Regions from separate parts of the Virgibacillus salidurans genome, predicted to be linked through region 3. Evidence: riboswitches for the same ligand, from Rfam matches in the RefSeq annotation. Region 3 holds a riboswitch; each other region holds the start of a gene.
What was found. A riboswitch is a leader RNA that binds a small molecule or an ion and turns the genes downstream of it on or off. The one in region 3 is predicted to bind thiamine pyrophosphate.
Positions count from the first base shown of each region.

Region 1: another riboswitch for thiamine pyrophosphate. It lies ahead of thiW (energy coupling factor transporter S component ThiW); the one in region 3 lies ahead of thiT (energy-coupled thiamine transporter ThiT).
Region 2: another riboswitch for thiamine pyrophosphate. It lies ahead of KFZ58_RS16505 (ABC transporter substrate-binding protein); the one in region 3 lies ahead of thiT (energy-coupled thiamine transporter ThiT).

Region 1 is NZ_CP074373.1:240,293-247,712, forward strand. It holds gene KFZ58_RS01345 (LytR/AlgR family response regulator transcription factor) at 1-556, shown strand, start outside; gene KFZ58_RS01350 (DUF485 domain-containing protein) at 756-1,103, shown strand; gene KFZ58_RS01355 (solute symporter family protein) at 1,100-2,644, shown strand; TPP riboswitch at 2,757-2,868, shown strand; gene thiW (energy coupling factor transporter S component ThiW) at 3,011-3,490, shown strand; gene thiM (hydroxyethylthiazole kinase) at 3,693-4,472, shown strand; partial or broken gene KFZ58_RS01370 (Lin0512 family protein) at 4,637-4,995, shown strand; gene tenA (thiaminase II) at 5,035-5,721, shown strand; gene KFZ58_RS01380 (sodium:solute symporter family protein) at 6,091-7,420, shown strand, end outside.
Region 2 is NZ_CP074373.1:3,304,912-3,312,331, forward strand. It holds gene KFZ58_RS16485 (CalY family protein) at 10-597, opposite strand; gene KFZ58_RS16490 (M14 family metallopeptidase) at 677-2,251, opposite strand; gene KFZ58_RS16495 (dipeptidase) at 2,969-3,988, shown strand; gene KFZ58_RS16500 (glycosyltransferase family 4 protein) at 4,197-5,273, opposite strand; TPP riboswitch at 5,472-5,582, shown strand; gene KFZ58_RS16505 (ABC transporter substrate-binding protein) at 5,657-6,658, shown strand; gene KFZ58_RS16510 (thiamine-binding protein) at 6,666-6,956, shown strand; gene KFZ58_RS16515 (ABC transporter permease) at 6,953-7,420, shown strand, end outside.
Region 3 is NZ_CP074373.1:1,530,254-1,537,673, forward strand. It holds partial or broken gene KFZ58_RS07895 (M3 family oligoendopeptidase) at 1-1,496, shown strand, start outside; TPP riboswitch at 1,569-1,670, shown strand; partial or broken gene thiT (energy-coupled thiamine transporter ThiT) at 1,775-2,346, shown strand; gene KFZ58_RS19165 (hypothetical protein) at 2,421-2,552, shown strand; gene KFZ58_RS07905 (YflT domain-containing protein) at 2,587-2,937, opposite strand; partial or broken gene KFZ58_RS07910 (hypothetical protein) at 3,078-4,498, shown strand; gene KFZ58_RS07915 (Glu/Leu/Phe/Val family dehydrogenase) at 4,615-6,000, shown strand; gene KFZ58_RS07920 (carbon starvation CstA family protein) at 6,213-7,420, shown strand, end outside.

The DNA of each region.
Region 1 (7,420 bases), 1.3 Mb from region 3:
AAAGATTACCGAGCTTGCTTACCTGGCCCCACCGCTGTTTATATTCACCACCGCTTACGAGGAATATGCGGTGACAGCCTTTGAAATCGAAGCGGTCGACTATATATTGAAGCCGTATGATGCGGAGCGCTTTCAAACAGCAATGCAGCGGGCACGCAATAAACTTGAGCAATTGAGATCCAAAAAAGAAGTAGCTGCTTACCAGCAACAGACGACACCGACACCGGGAAAACTGCTGATTGATGATGACGAGCGGATGATGGTGGTGGCACCGGAATCGATTTATTATGCTGCCCCTTTTAAACGAATGCTGGAAATACATACAGAGAATCAGGTGATTACAAGTAAAATGACCCTGCAGGAGTTGGAACACAAACTAAAAGGGCACTCCTTTTTCCGGACACACCGGAGCTATCTGGTGAATTTGGATCATGTGCAGGAAATTACTCCATGGTTTAATGGCACAAGCAATGTGACTTTGAAGGACAAAAACCAGACTACGATACCAGTAAGCCGCGCAGCGAGAAAGCAATTATTTAATATTTTCGGCAATTGATAACGGTATGGCGACCATTCGTGCAAGGATTTCTACCATTGAAACGGATTTTCCCACAGCGTTTTTCTTCTTCTTTATACTTTTAGCAAGCGCTTTCAAATTGAAGGAGGGTATATGCAGCAAAATTCAATTACAGGCTGACAATAATGTGAATATTCAGCTTCGGCATATATTCAATGACAAAACAAGGAGGATACACATGGCTTTAGAAAAAGAATATCAGCAGCAGAAAGAGAAAGAAGTTGATTACGTAAAGGTTGCTAATAGCCCATCGTTTAAAAAATTTATGAAAGACAAGAAAAAATTTATTGTTCCATGGACGATTTTTTTCCTGATCTTTTACTTCTTGCTGCCGATTTTGACAACGTATACGACCTTTCTGAACACACCGGCGATCGGAGATATTTCCTGGGTGTGGCTGTTTGCCTTTGCCCAGTTTGTGATGACATGGGTGTTGTGTATGGTTTATGTGAAGAAGGCGAATACGTTTGACAAACAGGCGGATAAAATCATCGAAAAAATACAGAAAGGAGGTAATGATAAATGAGCCCGACAGTTATTATTCTCTTTCTTGCTATTGTCCTTCTGACGCTAGTGATTACCTATTTTGCTGCGAAACAGACCCAGACAGCCGGTGATTTCTATACCGCAGGCGGCGGTCTGACCGGGATGCAAAACGGGCTAGCCATTGCGGGAGATTACTTATCGGCTGCTTCCTTTTTGGGGATTGCCGGGGCAATTGCGCTTTATGGTTTTGACGGCTTCTTTTACTCGATCGGATTCCTGATTGCCTACCTGGTCGTCATGTTTCTGGTTGCCGAGCCGTTAAGGAATCTGGGTAAATACACGCTTGCAGATATGATCAATTCTCGCTTTGATGCGAGAAAGGTGAGGGGAGCAGCTGCATTTAGCACGGTGACGATCAGCACGTTTTACATGATCGCCCAGCTCGTTGGCGCAGGTGCCTTGATTCAGCTTTTATTCGGGATTGATTATTGGCTGGCCGTTCTGATTGTTGGTGTCATGATGACAGTTTATGTACTGTTTGGTGGGATGACAGCGACAAGCTGGGTGCAGATTGTGAAAGCTGTGCTTCTAATGGCTGGTATGGTTATCATGTCGTTTCTCGTTCTGCTCAGGTTCAACTTTAATATTGGACAAATGTTTACTGATATGAAAACGGCCACCAGTCATGGTGCGGCTTATTTGGAGCCGGGGCTGCAGTATACCGACTCGCTGGGGACGATCTCCCTGATGCTGGCACTTGTGCTTGGTACTGCTGGATTACCGCATATTCTCATGCGCTTTTTCACGGTAAGGGATGCTAAAACAGCAAGAAGCTCGGTCATTACGGCAACATGGGTGATCGGAGCCTTTTATATATTGACCTTATTTTTAGGGTTTGGTGCAGCGGCGTTTGTCGGGGAAAGTGCGATTCTTCAGGCCAACCCGGCAGGAAATATGGCAGCACCGTTACTGGCACAAGCAATTGGCGGAGATCTCCTGTTTGCTTTCATATCAGCGGTCGCATTTGCCACGATTCTGGCTGTGGTCGCGGGCCTTGTGCTCTCAGGAGCCTCGGCATTGGCCCATGACTTTTATGGGCAAATAATCAAAAAAGGAAAAGCGTCGGAAAAAGAGCAGGTAGTTGCAGCTCGTACGGCTTCCCTGATCGTATCGGTGCTGGCCATTGTTCTCGCGCTGTTTGCCCAATATCTTAATGTGGCGTTCCTTGTTTCACTTGCCTTCTGTATTGCGGCAAGTGCCAATTTGCCGGTAATCCTGTACACGGTTTACTGGAAACGGTTCAACACGTCAGGTGCCGTTACCGCGATGCTAAGCGGATTGATTTCAGCGTTGGTACTGGTGTCTATCAGTCCGAGTGTGTTTTCACCAGTCGAGGGAGCGGCATTATTTACCGGGGAGCCTATCTTCCCGCTGGATAATCCTGCACTCGTTTCCGTTCCAATAGGCTTCTTGGGCGGTTATCTTGGGACGATTCTTTCTAAAGAAAAAGATCTGAGACGCTATGCGGAGGTGAAGGTGAAGGCGAATACGGGTTATAAAGCCAGTGGATCAAGTCATTAAGGAGGAGGTGCTCTGTTCCGAGGAGACTCGAGGTTCTCCAACAACAATGGTTCCCGTAAATACTTGACAGACCCCTTTCTTGTGTTAGGATGAGAATAATAAGTTAATAAAAAGTAACTACTAGAGGTGCCCAAAATGCGGGCTGAGAGGAAAGCGTGGAGCTTTCCGACTCTTACAGACCTGATCTGGTTAATACCAGCGGAGGGAAGTAGTCGAAGAAATAAAATCGATTATTCGAGCCAGGTCTTATTTATAGACTTGGCTCTTTATTTTTTAGCTGTTTCCTAAATGATTGGGTCTGCGAGACAAATAAGAACAATTAATATGAAGAGCTAATCATTTTCTTGAAAAGGGGAAACACGATATATGAATCGAACACGAATGTTGACCATGATGGCCATTTTTGTGGCTATTGGAACAATTGGCTCTATTTGGTTTCCAGCACGTCTACTGATGGCGTATCCAGTTCAACATACCGTCAATGTTATGGCAGCTGTTATACTTGGAACAAAGCCAGCTGTAAGTGTTGCATTTATGATTGGGCTGCTCCGTGTTTTGACTGGCACTAGTTCGGTATTGGCTTTTCCTGGGGGAATGATCGGTGCCTTCCTTTCAGGGTATCTTTATAACAAATTTCGCAAATACAGGTGGGCAGTTATTGGAGAAATCATTGGGACCGGGGTCATTTCCTCATTATTTTCCGTTCCTTTTGCTAAGCTGCTAATGGGAAGTTCAGTTGGAGCCCTTTTTTTCATGCCGTCATTTTTGGTTAGTAGTATAACAGGTTCATTAATAGGGTGGATGATTGTTGCAAGAGTTAAAAAAATAAGCAAACATCACATTTAAGAAACATTATTTTAATCGCTTCCCTCGCATGTCATGGAAAAGGATTGATAAAATGACAAAAATACGATGCATTAACGATTACCGGAACGTATCTAACAGGAGGAGCAGGAATTCTCAATTTTGGTTTAACGAGTGGTCAGTAGGAGCAATTCTTCCCATAATTAAGTTTTCTTATTCAATTTTAAAAGAAAGGGGTCTTATCATGCAATACCTGATGAAAACAAGAAAAAAATCACCGCTGATCTATAATATTATGAGCGAAGTAGGTTCCAATTTTATAGCAAATGGATTGATAGCTGTGGGCACCTCTCCTTCGATTTCCAACATGCCAGAAGAAGCAGACGAAATGGCAAGGAAGGCGGATGCTGTTATATTAAATTTAGGAACTTTAAGCAAAGCCCGGGCAGAAGCAATGATGGTAGCAGGAAGAGCTGCAAATGAAGCGGGAGTACCGGTTTTTTTAGACCCCATAGCAATTGGTGCGACTGATTTTCGTACAACTGTGATTCATGAAATTCTGTCCGAGATTAAAATAGCTGCTATTTGTGCCAATGCCGGTGAAATTGCGGTTTTAGGCGAATCATTGGAAAAGACAACGAGTCCGGATAGTTCTCTTGAAGAAAATGATCCTTCCATTGCTGAAAAAGTGGCGCGAAAGTATGAAACGGTCGTTATTGCGACCGGCCAAACGGATATCGTCACAGATGGAAAAAGAACTTCCCTTTGTAAAAATGGACACGTCATGCTACAAAACATCACGACCAGTGGCTGCTTGCTCACCTCTGTTATCGGTGCATTTGCCGGTGTAGCTGGAGAAGATATTTACGAAGCAAGCATTGAAGCAGTAACGGGGTATGGAATTGCAGCGGAATTAGCCATGAAAACAGCGACAGGACCAGGTTCATTTATTCCGACTTTTTTGGATCAGTTATATTTTTTGAACGAGGACACCATTGCTGCTCATCAACACCTGGAACAATAAGTATACAACGATGTGAAGGAGTTGTGTAAATGATGCAGGAGTCATTGCTTGATAAGAAAACTGCCTCGTATTGATCGACTTACAGAATGATTTCTGTCACCCGATGGAACAGCTGGCTAACGCAAGGACATAACAATTATTATAGTTAATGGAGGAATTTCATTATGGAAAAAATTCTTTTTATAGAAACCGGTACTGGTCTCGATGTACATGGACAAGATGTCAATGTGGCAGCGTGTCGTGCTGTAAAGGACGCTATTCATTATAATTCAATGCTCGGTATTCGCAGTATGCTGCCTGATGGCGCATAAATAATATGAAGATAAATATAAAACTAGCGATTCCTCAAGATTTGGATCAATTAGAACACGACAAAATTAAGAGTATGGTTCCATATGGCCGTGTCTCGGTTGAGGTTATAACAGGCGGTATGGCAACGACAAGCGGCATTTTCCTTGAAGATCAGCAAGATAAAAATGATTTGATGTACATGGTGAATGCTGCAGTGGAAGTAGGATACTAAGTAGACGTTTTTTTCATTAAATTTAAGGAGGACATAGCAATGCGATTTTCGGAATCCTTGAAAACTGCAACTAAACAAAGTTGGGCGTACAGCATGAATCATCCATTTGTCCAGGGTATTATCAAAGGCGATTTACCACTGGAAACATTTAAAAATTATATTATGCAGGATATCTATTACTTGAAGCATTATGGAAAAGTCCATGCATTTGCCGCCGCACATGCGGATGATTTTAGTCAGGCTGCATTATTAGCTGGAAAAGCACAAAATACCGCTGAAGCAGAGCTTACCGTTCATAAGGAACACGCCCGAATTCTAAATATTACCGATGACGATTTAAGTAATTTTAAGCCAACACCAACAGCCTATGCGTATACATCCCATCTGTATCGAACTGCATTGTCCGGCAGCCTGGCGCAAATCGTTGCGTCGATGCTTCCATGCTACTGGCTATATGCCGATATTGGCTTGGAAAATCGGGATGCTAAACCTGGAGTAGGAATTTACGACAATTGGATTCAGATGTATGCAAGTAATTGGTTCCAAGAATCTACCTGTGAGATGATTGACTTGCTGGATGATCTGGTAGCTAAAGCGAGCGAGGTGGAAAAAGAAAAAATTAAAGCTCAGTTTGTGATGGCCAAAGAATATGAACTCGCCTTCTGGGAAATGGCCTATACGTTTGAAACGTGGCTTTCGGAAGAGAAACAAGCAGCAAATATTTAGTTATTTTTTCCATTATGGAACATAGTGCCCCCGCATTAATGTAAGCACTATGTTAGTTTTTTGCACATAAACATTCGCACCCTCGCCTGTACAAGCTGATGCAAAAATTCACTGAGAAATAAATATTCGTTAAAGAATCGGGAGACATAACCGGTGCAAAAAAGCCGTTCGACGTGTTTCATTTCTAAGGAAAATGGTAATTAAGGTATAGGTCAGGCAGTTTAATTTTCTAATACTGAAGGGTTATGTCATTCATTATCGGTTACAGATATAATTACCACGCTACAAGGTTTCCCGGTTAAAGGCACACCACAAGGAGGTTTATGATAAGCTTTATATTATTTGAATTTTTTAGAGGTGAGTAATTATATGTTTAGTGGAAATGAACGAATTATATTATCAGTCATTGTCGTTGTTTATTTTATTTTTCTATTTGTGTTGGCATTATATATAAACCGGAAAACGAAAACGTATGAAGATTATAATGTTGCCGGCAGATCTGTCTCAATTTTTCCTATAATTTTAACATTTATTGGAACTGGCGTTGGCGGATCAACATTATTAGGTTATATGGAGAATGGTTATAGCTTAGGAATGGGAGAGCAGTGGATACATATCTCGATGTTCCTTTGTGTCATTATTTTTGCATCATTTTTGCTCAGGCGGATCAGAAGCCTGGGGGAAAATCATAACATGGTCACGGTGGGTGACTATACTTCCTTGCGTTATGGTAATCAAGCTCGTATTCCGACTGTTATTAGTATATTATTTTCCTATTGTGCCATGACCGGTATGCAGTTTGTTGCTATTGCCACGATACTGAATTTGACAATCGGGTTAAATGTGACTTTGGGAATTTTTATCGGCTGGGTATTGTTGACATTTAAAACTTATTTTGGCGGACTGAAGACTGTTATTTGGCAGGACGTTATTCACGGAACAATTCTAACATTGGGCTTCATCGCCTTGTTTATAACAGTGGTGATATCCACCGGGGGATGGGATACAATTTCAGAAAACGCCAGCTCCGTTAATCAAGAAAATATGCTCAGCGTGATGAATATTGACCCAAGTGAAATATTCATATATCTCTTGACGTTAGGCGTTTTTCAATTTATTAGACAAGATCTTTGGCAGCGTGTTTGGGCAGCCAAAAATGTAAAAACCGCAATGAATGGATATTGGGTTTCGATGATCATTGCTGTTTTAATAGGTGCATTTGCTGTTGCAATCGGTGTGTTCAGCAGATTCGGTTTACGACTGGAAAATATTGATCCAGTAAACATTTATTACGGTGTTGTTGGGGATGTTTTTCCGTTCTCTTTAGTGGTTGTGATGGTTATTGTGTTATTGGCGGCCGTTATATCTAGTGCGGACTCCTTTCTTTTAGCGGGGTCATCCTCTATCGTAAACGATATTATCAGGCCAAACTTCAAACATCTTGATAATAAAAAAATGCTTATTTACAGTAAGATTTCCGTTTTAATCGTATCCATTGTTGCCCTTGTGTTAGCATTGGCAATTCCTGGATTGGTTAACCTGATGGTAACTGGAACGGCGATGTCTGTCTCAGGTCTATTAGCACCAGTAATGTTTGGTTTATTTTGGAAAAAGGTGACCAAAGCTGCTGGTATTGCTTCCATGTGGGGAGGTCTGGTCGCAGCAGTCATTTGGCAGATTTTAGGCCATCCTTTTGGTT
Region 2 (7,420 bases), 1.8 Mb from region 3:
GTCACTCCTTTAGCTTTCATCATCAGTAACTTGTTGTGCAGTAAATGTCCATTCCAGATTTAAAGAATCTCCCTGGAATTCATTCTGATCTTCTCCGTTATCAACGAAGGTAAATTCGACAACAAGGTCATCGCTGGTACCGGCTTCAAGTCCATCTTCACCAAGCGTAGGAATAAATACTTCTTCATTAACAGCTTCAGGTGACATGTCTCTCAGATCAGCCAATGTTGTTTCGTAAATTACTTCATTCAGCTGATCCGCATTGTATAAAAACTCTACTTGAATATGGTTTCCGAAATCATCCACATTGTCACTTTCTGCATCCGTTACGGAATAATCCGTTTCCAGGAGAACCTTGTTCATATCCACGGTACCGTTATTTTGCAGTTCAAAATCGCGAGTCATGGAATCACCGGGTTGAATGTTTTCAACATTAATCACCTCCGTCGGTTCAACACCTAAATCAAGCGTTCCAGCCGCAAACGTGTTGTTCGTTGTCTCACTATCGCTGAAATATGCAAACGTTCCTCCACCTATTAACGTTAGACCAAGTGCAGCCGAGGCAATCCCCATACCTACTTGTTTTTTTAAACCCATTTAAATTCCTCCTCATTTTTTATCTGAATAACTGTTTCATGAATGAAAAATCCTATTTAAATGTCTAATCTCCACGTAATTAGCTAGCATCATCCATCACCCTGCTAGAATCTAAGCCAACCTCCCACTTATCAAGCAAATAATCAGCATAGGTGCCAAGATCTTCATAGGCCTTTTCAGAAATTACGTCATTATCTTTCTGATGGTCGAGCAATGTGTTAAAACTATTCATGTGTTTTAAAACTTTCTCGCTTTCTTCCTGCTTTTCGAAACGATCTACTGCAGTCAAATGCATTTTCAAGGCACGAGCATCACTAGCATCTGAGAATGCTTCCTCGTCTTCAAAATGCTCAACCAATGATTTCATATTCGTTGCAGTTCCCACATCCGTACTATCATATAAAGCTAAACCTTCAACCTCATTGTAGGTAGCGCGCTCGTCAAGCAAAAATGGCAAGACCGTCATCATCGGTTGGCTCATCGAAGCAAATACACCATTACCATCTACCTCTTCGGTTTGCAGTGAGAATAAAGCCATATGTTGGCTCATTTCCTCAGCCTGTGTTTCGCTAAGCAAATATCCACTCGGTTTCTTTTCCAGTACTGTCGTCGGGTCCCAATTATCTGCCCCGTCTAAATAGAACGGCTGGGATTGATCTGCTCCCGCCTCTGCTTGACGCTCCGGTGCACCGGTCATGACTGCTGTGACGTCTTCAAATCGATCACGGTAAAATGTTAGCACCGATTCGACAGCGCGTTTTTGAGCTTCAACCCGGTATGTTGGCTCTTGCTCGCCAGCAGTTTCGGTTAGTACGCCCATACCATTGCGTAATCCCAGCATGTTACGCATAATACGTTCGTCACCACCACCTGCTCCACCTGGGGATCCATACAATCCTGTGGAAAAGCCAGCATCCTCTACAGCTGGAAACAAGTAATCCTCAACCATCTCTTGATTTAATGCCTGCAGTTCATCATCTACATTAAGGTTACGTGGCCAGAGCAATTCTATATCCGGATTTCCAGTAGCGCGAGGGCGCTCATGCCCATCCACCGTAATATCAGGATTGAACTGATCCAGGACTTCTGCTATCGTCTGCACCTCAAGCGTACTCAAACTTAGATGCTGGCGATTAATATCTATCCCTGCCGCATTACTGCGTGTATTTGCTTCCCTGCCATCTGGGTTCGCTGTCGGAATGAACAGTATCGTCGCATCACTAAGTTGTTCTAAAACTTGCGGATCATCCGTAAACGCAAGATCCCTCAATAACTGCAAGGCCATCTCCCTTGGTGCGTTTTCATTACCATGCTGTGTTCCAATGACTAGCATATTCCGTCCCTCGGCAATGTCCTCATCGGAAGGGGGTTCCGGAAAACCCACGCGCACCAAGTGCAGTGGCCTACCTTCTTCCGTCGTACCAACTTGTGAATAAGTAACCCGATCCGACGACTCCGATACCTCTTCTAAGAATTCCAATTCCTCTTCATGGGTTGTCCACCCATCTCCCTCACGCTCCTCAAATCCCGTTGTCGGCGGTTGTGAAGCGCTATCATTTTGCTGAGTCGCTAGCCCTGTCATTGGAACCATGGTCATAAACAACACTAAAATAAGGACTTGAGATAAAATTCTTGGCCAACTTTTTCTTTTCATAATATCCTCCTTAAAATTTAGATGGTTTACGAAATCGATTTAACTTTGATGAATCTAGTGAAATACGCAGTAAAATTTGAGCAGAAATCGTTTCACCTCCTATTAAGATTTTTGGCAGCTAGATTCACTAATTTGTGTGAAATCCAGTGGTCAGTTGCCGTATTTCTTCGTTGTAAATATAAGTATAATAGATTTTTTAGTAGAAAGATATAATATTTTGAAAATTGATGAAATAGTAATGCATTTTCCTCATTTATTACATAGGTTAAAGTCCTTGTTTTTAAATAGACCCTTTTTAAAGCTTGGTTAAATAGAATTTCTGTCATCTTACTTTATTTCCAACGATACATTACTAGTTATATAGACCTACCAACAAAATCAATATTACAAAATAACTTTCTGATTATTGGAAAATAGTGTCTAATTTCCTCGTTTTCACCCTTCATATATAGATAATAAACCTCAATTTTAACGAAAATTGTAATACTCCCATGAAAAATGACCTATTTTTTGAAATAAAGACATTTATTTGTAAAAAACATAGACAAGCATCCCAGTCGTATAATTTTGATGTATAGTAACCCAAATCCATTCGACATATTTCGGGGCGTGACAGGCACTTGTCGAACTCGCAATTGATCCTTTTCACTTCTTTTTTTACCCTGAATATGATTCAATAAAGTGAAATTGACACTTTTAGGAGGCTAATCAGTGGTCATGGAAAAATTTAAGCAATTAATAAATGAAATCCACGATGAATCTATTACGATTGATGCGCATTTTGACCTTCTTTTTGATGTGGCGGCACAGCGTGAATTAGGGCGGAAGCGGGTGATTGAGTCAGATCATCTCCCCTTTTTCCATAAAGGGGGCTGGAATATTATTGTGTCTTCCATTTACCTAGGTGATGGTGATTTGCCGGAAATGGCGCTTCGTAAGGCATTGAACCAAGTAAGCTGTCTGTATACGGAGATCGAGGAGTCTCCGGATAAGATAATGCTTTGCAAAAACATCCAGGATATCATGCAGGCGAAAGACAGCGGAAAAGTGGGGATTATGCTCTCCTTTGAAGGCGTTGAACCCCTGGGGACAGATATAACACTTTTACGTGTGTTTTATGAACTTGGAGTCCGGATGATCGGGCTTACATGGAGCAGAAGAAATGCTGCCGGTGATGGATGTGCATTTGACTTCGCTGAGCACCAAATGACTGGCGGTTTGTCCGATTTTGGACTTGCTGTGATTGAGGAAGCAGAAAAATTAGGCATGATAATGGATGTCACACACATTAATGATCAGGGATTTTCAGATATTATCAGGGATTCACATCAACCAGTAATCGCTTCTCATTCTAATACGCGGGTGATCGCCAACACGCCAAGGAACTTAACAGATGAACAGCTACGAGAAATTGCGACCTCAGGCGGGGTTGCCGGAATTAATGCAGTTAGCAAAATTGCATCCAAGCCACCCAAAGATGCCACGATCGAAACTTTGGTGGATCATATCGAACATATGGTTTCTATTGTTGGCATCGATCATATTGGGATTGGCCTGGATTTATGTGACATGCTAAATAAATATGTAAAAAATCGCACCGCATTTGATGTTGTCCGCAATCACGGAGCGCTTGAGGATTTAACAGAGTCACTGCTGGAGCGCGGTTTTGAAAAGGATGATATTTTGAAAATTTATGGTGAGAATATGCTGCGGGTTTATCGGGAGGTACTCTCGTAAGTTAGTTTAATCGGGCGGGAGCGGGGACCCGCCCTTTTTCTGCCATATGAATGGCTATGGAGGGTACTTTCACAAAGAATGCTTATAAGAGACAACATAGAAAGAGAATTTAGCATCACGTGAAAACTTCAGTTTAGCATAACCTAAACTCATAACAATATTCCCATCCCAAACCAAAAAAAGGATCCCCTACCTAAGCAGAGAATCCTCATCTATTCCTCTCCATTTTTCTAAGTAATCTTCTTAGCCTGTCCACAACAGGTCGCCTTCCTCCCATGACGACTCCTGACAATTCTGCAAAAATATGTAGGAGCGCGAGTACAAAAAACGTGACAATAAATGCCGTTGAGATGGATGCAAAAGAAAACAGGATGGCCAGTGCACCGAATAAGGCACTGAACGCGTACATAATCATGACTGTTTTCCGGTGACTGTATCCTCCGGCAATCAGCTGATAATGGAGATGCTTGTTATCCGGCATCATGATGTTTTCCTTATTGTAGGCTCTTCGGACAATGGCTAACAATGTATCAAATATCGGCACCGCTAACACCACAACAGGGATGATGAAACCGAATAACGCGATATTTTTAAACAACCCGAGCATGGAAACTACTGCGATCATGTAGCCGAGAAAATTGGAACCTGTATCACCCATATATATTTTTGCAGGATAAAAATTGTGATACAGAAATCCGAGATTGGCACCGATCAATACAATACATAAATATGCGACGATGATTTGCACGTCAATTAGTGCCATGATGAATATACTTGTCAGGGCAATTGTCGCCACCCCTGTAGCAAGGCCATCCAGCCCATCGATTAGATTGATCGCGTTGGTGATGCCAACAACCCAGAGCACTGTGATAAACACACTGAAAAAGCCAAGATCTACCATGCCGATGATTGGCAGGGTTACGCGTTCAATGATAAGTCCCGACGAAATAAGAAATGACGCTGCAATAAGTTGTCCCGTAAGCTTGATAACAGGTCTGATGCTGAAGCGGTCATCGAGTGCACCAGTTAGGACGATGACAATCGCTCCAAGTAAAATTTCCGGCAGGTGCTCGTGAGTCGGCTGCAGGTAAAGCGCACCAAAAAAAGCACCAATAAAGATGGCTATTCCACCAAGTCTCGGTGTTATTTGCGTATGTATTTTCCTTCTATTTGGCAGATCAACCGTCCCTATCTTAATCGCCAATTTTTTCACGGGATAGGTTACTAAAAAAGTCGCAACAAGTGCAATCATAAATGCGATAAATAAATCGACATAATTATACATAGGAATCTCCTAAAATTCATGATTTCTATTCATCTGAGGTAGCGTATCGTCTGCCTTTGATTATATCGAATACATTACTACATATGCAAACGTAACATGATTCGACAAATTTCGGGGCGTGCCTGTCACTGTTCGGGCTTTACATCTTGGGTTATTCTGTGGCATACTGTTTTTGTATTCGATTCCTGAAAATTTTATATTTTAATGTGGGGGGGCTGGTTTAAGCTGGCTGAGATTGTATCCGTATGATACTGACCCTTGGAACCTGATCTGGTTGGTACCAGCGGAGGGAACATAGTCATATTTTAAAACATGATGAATGTTTATCCTATGCGCTAAAGGGCTAACCTTTAGCGCATTTTTTATTTTAAAGGAGGAGAAAAATGAGTAGAACATACTTTTTGTTATTTTTATCTATCGTTCTATTTTTTACAGTAGGGTGTGGGCAGGATGAAGCAGCTACAGAAGGGGGTGAAAATGACCTAACACCGGTTTCCTTTGTCCTGGACTGGACGCCGAATACAAATCATACCGGAATATATGTCGCAAAGGAAAATGGTTATTTTGAAGAGGAAGGGCTTGATGTCGAAATTATGTTACCAGGGGAAGCTGGCGCAAATCAATTACTCGCTTCAGGACAGGCAGATTTTGGTGTTAGTTATCAGGAAGGACTAACGCAGGCTCGCGTGGAGGGGCTTCCGCTCGTTTCGATTGCAGCGGTCCTGCAGCATAATACGGCTGGCTATGCGTCACCTGTAGACAAAAACATTACAGAACCAACGGATTTTGAAGGAAAAATATATGGTGGAACCGGCAGCACGCTGGAACAAGCTATGATGCAAACCATCATGGAAGAAAATAATGCGAATATTGATGAGGTCGAATTCCTGCCTATTGGTGACGCCGACTTTTTCACAGCGGTTGAGCGTGATGTCGACTTCTCGCTTGTTTATTACGGCTGGACAGGTGTTGAAGCCGAATTAAGAGACGAACCATTAAATATGGTATATCTTACTGATTTTTCCGAGGAGCTCGATTACTATACGCCGATTCTAGCAACAAGTGAAGAAATGATTGAAACCGATTCAGAAACAGTTGAAGCATTTGTACATGCAGCAGCAAAAGGCTATGAATTTGCAATCGAAAACCCGGAAGACGCCGCTTCTATTTTAATAGATAGTGAGCAGGAGCTGGATCCGGATTTGGTGAGGGCAAGTCAGGAGTGGATATCACCAAGATACCAGGATGATGCAAAGCGTTGGGGTATTCAAGAACATGAAAGATGGGAGAGTTTTACTAATTGGATGTTCGAAAATGGAATAATTGAGAACGAACTTGAGGTGGACCAAGCATTTACAAATGAATTTTTACCAAGTGAGGAGTGATTTTCAGGTGGCGAATTCAATCATAAGTATTCAAATTATCCCGAAAGTAGAGGCGGGTGAAAACGCCTATTCTTATGTAGACGCGGCAATTGCTGTGATCGATGATGCAAATGTAACGTATCACGTTCATCCGCTTGAAACAACGATGGAAGGTGAACTATCCGAATTGCTGCAAGTGATTAAGAAAATGAATGACAAAATGATTGCAATGGGGGCGGGCAATGTCATCTCACAGGTGAAGATACTCCATCAGCCGGCAGGGATTGCTATGGATGCGTTAACGGAGAAATACCAATGAAAAAATTATTGCAGATAGGATGGCGGCCGGTTGCTGCCATCTTTATCCTGATTGGTTTATGGCAGCTGGCAACACAGGTTTTTTCGATTGAAACATGGTTACTCCCTGCCCCAACAGATATTGTTCGTGAAGGGATAGATGTGTTTCCTGGCTTCCTGACACATCTTCTGGCAACAACACAGTTATCCATTACAGGATTTATCATCGGGACGTCGGTCGGCTTGTTGAGTGCCACGCTCTTGCATCTGTCGCCACGCATGCGGGAGACATTTTATCCGTTTTTAATTCTCTCGCAAAACCTGCCCGTTATTGTACTTGCACCATTGCTTGTCATTTGGTTTGGATTTGGTTCCTTGCCAAAATTGATTGTCATTACAATCGGATGTTTTTTCCCGATTGCAGTATCTGCCTTAGGTGGATTTCAGCAAACCAACCGGGAGTTGACCTACTACATGAAAATGATG
Region 3 (7,420 bases):
AGCGTAATGTTCTAAAGGCTGAAATGAGCGGGATCCGAACAAATTTTAATCAAAATTTAGCTGCAATTAATGATGGAACATGGGAAGAACTGCTGACCCAGCCGGAGCTAGTGGAACTTTCTTTTATATTAAATGAAAGTAGAGAACAAGCGAAAAAGCAATTATCTGTAAAAGAAGAAGTATTAATGAATGATTTGGCGGTTGACGGCTATCATGCGTGGAATCAGATGTATGGAACAATAGTCGGAAATATGAGTGTTGAGATTGAAGAGGATGGGGAGGTTAAATCTTATTCTGTCGGACAGGCTTCCAATAAATTAAGCAACCCGGCAAGATCTGTACGTAAACATGTATCCGAACAATTGGATAAAGCGTGGAGCAGTCAGGCTGATTTATTTGCCCAGACACTGAATCATTTGGCTGGGTTCCGTCTACAGAAATATAAACACCGTAACTGGGAAAGTGTGTTAAAAGAACCATTAGCCATTAACCGAATGAAGAAAGAAACTCTTGATACGATGTGGACTGCTATCACAAACAACAAAAGTCATTTTGTTGATTATCTAAAGAAGAAAGCGGAACTATTAGGATTAGAAAAATTAAGTATGTACGATGTTGGAGCACCTTTGACAGATTCAGTTAAACAATCGAGTTATACAGAAGGGGCAGAATTTATTATTGACCATTTTCGTGAATTCAGCCCGAAGATGGCCGATTTCGCACAAATGGCATTTGACAAACGGTGGATTGAAGCAGAAGACCGGCCAGGAAAGCGCCCGGGAGGATTTTGTACAAGTTTTCCGGACAGTGAACAAACACGGATTTTCATGACGTATTCCGGTACTCCGTCCAATATCGCGACTTTGGCCCATGAACTTGGACATGCGTATCATCAACATGTTATGAATGATGTTAATGGATTAAATCAAGGATATGCGATGAATGTTGCTGAAACTGCTTCAACATTTGCAGAAATGATTGTAGCTGATGCATCTGTTAAAAATGCAAAAAATAGTGACGAGAAAAAGGCGTTGTTGGAAGATAAAATTAAACGGAGTGTGGCATTTTTCATGAATATCCATGCACGGTTTATTTTCGAAAATCGCTATTATGAAGAACGTAAACAGGGGATGGTCTCTGTTAACCGATTAAATGAGTTAATGGTTGGGGCTCAGAAAGAAGCATACAATGATGCAGTTACAGACTATGATCCAAACTTTTGGGCTTCGAAATTACATTTCCATATTACAGGAGTACCGTTTTATAATTTCCCTTATACGTTTGGTTATTTATTCAGCCTTGGTATCTATGCGCATGCGAAGGAAAAAGGCGGCAGCTTTGAAGATGATTATATCGCATTATTGTGTGATACAGGCAGCATGAACGTGGAAGATTTGGCAGAAAAACATCTGAATGTAGATTTAACGAAACCGGATTTCTGGGAGAATGCTATTCAATTATGTATCAATGATGTAGAAGAATTTATGGAACTATAACTAAAAAGCTGAGTATCCATTGTCATAGTCTGATAGATAAGGTACAATGATGATAACAAAGAAAGTGAATGAAAAGCCTACAGGGGGAGCCATTTGGCTGAGAGTGAACGATTTTGTTCTTACCCTTCGAACCTGTTAGTTAGTACTAGCGTAGGGATGGTGGTTTTTTGATGGAATAAAAAGTAATGTGAGCAGATTCCTCCATCAGGAAGTCTTCCCCTTGGCATTGCTTTTTTTGTGTGATTTGAAATTGCTTTAAAAAGGGGAGGTAGTAACGTTTGAGTTCCAACAAGATATTATTTCTAATTGAGGTCGCGATTTTCACGTCACTCGCATTGCTTCTGGATATTATCCCGGGCCTATCCTTTAAAATATGGGCGATGGGTGGCTCCATTTCATTTGCGATGATACCAATTTTTATTGTCGCATTCCGCTGGGGACTAAAAGGAGGACTCGTGTCCGGGTTTTTATGGGGATCTTGCAGGTTGCTGTAGGTACAGCTTACATCCTGCACCCGCTGCAAGGGCTGATTGAATACGGGCTTGCCTTTACGGTCCTTGGCTTTGCAGGTGTTTTTGCCAGTCAAGTTCAGCAAGCGGTTAAAGATGGTAGAACAAAAGCTTATCTTTCTTATATCACGTTAGGCGTGCTCTTGGCATCAAGTCTACGTTTTATCGCACATTATTTTGCCGGTATTGTGTTCTTTGAGTCTGCGATTGAGGGGCAGCCTGTCTGGATCTATTCACTCGTTTACAATATATCCTACATGCTTCCTTCATTTATATTGTGTACCGCAATTGTGTTCTTTCTATTCCATAAGCAGCCAAAGACATTACTAAAGGCGGCATAAAAATATTGATTATTCGCTCGCGTTAAGGTAACCTCCAAGTTAGAGGTTACCTTTATATATAAAGGTGGAGATAAATGATGCATGAATTAATTGGTCCGTGCCAAACATGCGGGAAAAATGTATATTGTGAAGACGGATTTTTTGCTGGGGTACATGAAGATGGGCAACTTTTATGCGAAGACTGTGTTCCGCAAAATGAAAATTAAAAGGACAACCGCAAACTGGGTTGTCCTATCTATCTTAAAATAGGTAGCTACCTACATTCTCATTGTTGGTTACGATCAAGAAAATCTTGCCTTCGTCCATTTCTTCTTCATGGTTTTCTGCTTCTGCTTGGGTGAAGCCCATTTCTTCAAGTTTTGTTCTTAATTCATCGCCTTTACTGTTGAACATATTTCCAACTGCTTCCTTGAAGTCCATTTCGCTTAAACCAATTGTATTTGCATCAGCACCGCCTGCAACGCGATCTGTTCTATCATCATCATGTGATAGAATATAAACATCATCTTTATCTATGCCTTTATCTTTTAATATACTTACATCTGTTTTTAAGTGTTCATCATTGAAATATCCTTTAATGAATGGTTTCATATTTAACTCCTCCTTCGCTTTATATAATTAACATTCCCATCTATCATTTAACTAAAACATGTTAAGCTCCCTTTTGTTTGTCGCGCTTTTCTTCTTCCATGCATAGGCTATAGAACTATTCATCATGGGAGGAAGCGTATATGGAGCTGACTATTGCTCACTGGTTGTATGGTTTATTTACACTTGCGATTATAGGAACAATGATTTTTCGAAGAGGTGTTGTACTCCCTTCACTGTTAGGGACATTTGTAATTGCTTGGGTATACAAAGGAAGTATCATTGAAGGATTTACAGCCATTTTTAATGCGAATCTTGTAGCCGCTCAGGAGCTTTTCAGCATATTTTTAATCATTACTTTTATGTTGGCGCTTCTGCATTCCTTACGTGATCTTGGTGCAGACCGGAAAATGATTCAGCCCATCCAGAAGATGATGATTAATGGGCATGTTTCTTATTTTGTTCTTGTTGGCGTGACGTATGTTATTTCGCTTTTCTTCTGGCCGACACCCGCTGTTCCTTTAATTTGCGCTTTACTTGTTCCTGCTGCAGTAAGGGCAGGGTTGCCTGTAATGACAGCTGCAGTTGCGATTGCTATTTCCGGTCAGGGAATGGCTCTTTCCTCTGATTATATTGTGCAAGTAGCACCTAGTCTATCAGCTACTTCTGCTGGCATTGACACTGCTTTGGTTGCCGATAAAGCGTTAGTGCTATCTTTAATAGCTGGGGGACTGCGATCCTTTTGGCATATTTTCTCTATCGAAAATCAATCCGTTCCAAAGAGGATAAATTAAATGACATTGATCTTGAGAAATTACAGTCGACAACAGCATCAACAAATAAACCACAGTCCTTGCATTTAACGATGTGGAGTAAGTTATTTGCTGTTCTGGTCCCATTAGTTCTCGTGGGCGTTGTGGTTTACATGGTTTACGAAAAGCTTATATCCGGCAGAATGAGTGGACTTGAAGGTGGCGATGGAGCAGCTTTTATTGGTGGAGTTGCTGTAATTCTATTGTTATTATCCACTGTCGCTTTTGGACGTGAGCATGCATTGGATTATATCTCGAACCATATCACAGATGGATTTGTATTTGCTTTTAAAGCAATGGGTCCGGTTATTCCAATTGCAGGTTTTTTCTTCCTGGGAAGTGCGGATTTTTCCGGAAGTATTTTGGGCCTAGATGAAAATCCTCCGGCATTGCTGTTTGATCTTGTACAATCTACACAAGCATTTCTACCTGAAAGTGCCCTACTCGCTGCTTTTAGTGTATTGATCATTGGAATAATTACTGGTCTTGATGGCTCAGGATTCTCCGGATTGCCGCTCACCGGTGCCCTGGCTGCCTCACTCGAAACAAGTTCAATTGATGCTGCTACACTTGCAGCTATAGGGCAAATGGGATCGATATGGACTGGTGGAGGAACGCTTGTCGCATGGTCGTCACTCATTGCAATTGCCGGATTTTGCGGTGTTTCTGTGATGGCTCTTGTTCGTAAAAACTTTTTCCCGGTTATTCTCGGCTTATTCCTGTCAACAATTCTTGCTGTAATTATTTTTTAACGAACTACGCGCGCCTAAACCGCCTACATTGGTTTGGGCTTTTACTTTTGTTACAATTTGGTTAAAATGTACTACGTTGGAAATAATAAGAATTGACTTTACGAGGAGGACTTTACATGGCAGATATATCGGGGACAAAAACAATTGTCGAAGCGTCATTAAACGCATTATTGGATGATGAAACATTCCTACCGGATTTACATAGTGCAACAAGGGAAAAAGCTTTTAGTTCACTCGTTTCTATTTTGTCCACCCCAAATCATGTGCATAAATCTTTTTTGAGAGTGCCTTTGGAAAACGGAAAAGTTGTGCGAATTCCGGCTTTTCGGGTGCAGCATAATAATATTATGGGCCCGTATAAAGGTGGGATTCGTTTTCATGAAGCTATAAATGAAGATGAAGTAGTTGAATTATCATCGCTTATGACATTAAAAAGTGCTTTGCATGATATTCCTTTTGGTGGTGGGAAAGGCGGAGTTGTTATTAATCCCAGAGATTATGAAACGAAGGAACTTCATTTAATTAGTAAAAAGTATGTGCAATATTTCAGTGATATTCTTGGACCGGAAAAGGACATCCCTGCACCTGACGTTGGAACCAGCGCGCGTGAGATGGACTGGATGATGGGAGAATATAAGAGCATTCGCCCTGGCATGAAATACCGCAGTAGCTTTACAGGCAAGAGTGTTGTAAATGGGGGATCCTTAGGAAGAAGAGAAGCAACCGGAAAGGGCGTTTACTTTACGTTCCGTTATCTGATGCATGATTTTTTGAATGCGCAACATCAATGGTTAAAAGAGCGGGACAATATTTTTGTGAAAACGGCACTGGATCATGAAGGGAGATCTTTAACGCTAGCCATTCAAGGATTCGGTAATGTGGGTTCCGTTGTAGCACTGGAGGCTTATAAATCACCCCATTTAAATAATAAAGTTGTGTCTGTAAGTGATAAGAATGTGACCCTTTATAATTCGGATGGGATCGATATCCCTGAATTGCTGAAATTTACTACTCGTAATAATAATGAACTGCCTGTCAGTGAAAAAGAACTTAAAGATGTAGATATAAAGGCTGACATCATGGATCGTGATGATATATTGACCCTGAATGTTGATGTGTTATTTTTAGCAGCATTGGGACATCAGGTTCATAAAGAAAATATGGAGGGCATAAAGGCAAGAGTTATTGTAGAAGGTGCCAATGCTCCGCTTACGACAGAGGCTGATGACTTTTTAAGTGATCAGGGAGTTATTATCATACCGGATATTCTAGCGAATGCCGGTGGGGTAATCGTATCTTATCTTGAATGGCTGCAAGGGAGAGATACACAATTTTTATCAGAGGAAGAGGTGTATGAACGCCTTCATGATAAAATGCAGGAGACGCTTGATGTGGTACTTCCGCAGTATTTCGGGGACGCGTTTCCATTACGGAAAAATTGTTATATCCATGCAGTAATGAAATTATCAACGGTGCTTTTTCGGCAGGGAAAATTATACTAAGGATTGACAGAGCTGTTTCTACATAGAGATGGCTCTTTTTTCTTAAATAAAAGTTCTAAATAGTTTACAATTATATCATAATTAAATAAAATGAAAGTTGTACTACATAGAAACAAATAAACATAGCGTTAATTAGGATAAGTCTGAATTAGAAATGAATTGTACAGAAAAAAGTCAGATGATTCCTAAAAAACATGGGGGAGGTTAGAAAAATGCCAGGAATTTTAGTTGCGCTAATAGGTATTATTGTATTAGCCCTAGGATATCGTTATTATTCAAAGTTTGTGGCAGAAAAGATTTACCGCCTGGATCCTGATTATGTTACACCAGCGCATAGGTACAAAGACGGTGTGGATTTCGTGCCAACAAATAAATTTGTGTTATGGGGGCATCATTTCACATCGGTTGCAGGCGCAGCGCCAATAATGGGTCCAGCTGTCGCTTTATATTGGGGATGGCTTCCTGCATTTATATGGGTTATCCTTGGTACTGTTTTTGCTGCAGGGGTACATGATTTTGGTACACTGGTTGTCTCCGTTCGGAATAAAGGGCAATCGATCGGAACACTCGCAAACCGATTAATTGGCCAGCGGGCGAAGATTCTATTTTTATTTATTATCTTAATTTTATTATTAATGGTTAATGCCGTATTTACATGGGTGATTGCAAATTTATTTATTCAGTATCCTTCTAGTGTATTGCCGGTATTTATTCAAATACCGATTGCAATTTGGATCGGATATGCTGTCTACAAAGGCAATAGAAAGATGTTGGGGCCTTCCATAATTGGGCTTGTAGTTATGTATGCGACAGCTATCATAACAAGTAGAGTTGATTTCCTGCAAATTGATCTGGTTGGATACTTCGGTGGAGAGGGAAGTACGGGTTTATTCGGCTTAGGAGCTGTGTCGTCCGCATTTCTAATTTGGATTATTATATTAATGGGTTATGTATATTTTGCATCAACTTTACCTGTTTGGAAATTGCTGCAACCAAGGGACTTTATTAATTCGCATCAGCTTGTTGTGGGACTCGCTATTCTATATTTAGGTTTGCTTTTCTTAAATCCGGAAATGACTGCACCTGTGACAAATTCGAATCCTGATACGTCCTGGTTTCCGCTTCTATTTATCACGATAGCATGTGGAGCTATTTCTGGTTTTCACGGACTGGTTTCATCCGGAACTTCATCCAAACAGCTGAATAAGGAGACGGATGCGCGTTTTGTTGGTTACTTCGGTGCAGTCGGTGAAGGGATATTAGCGTTAATTTCGATTATTGCTGCCGGCACCTTTTTTGCAAATTCGGATGCATTTTTTGCCACTTATGGCAGCTTTACAGAAGCGAATGGCGCGGGTCTTGATGTGTTTGTAGTGGGTGCTGCTAATCTTGCTTCAGGTATAGCAATCCCGCCTGATAT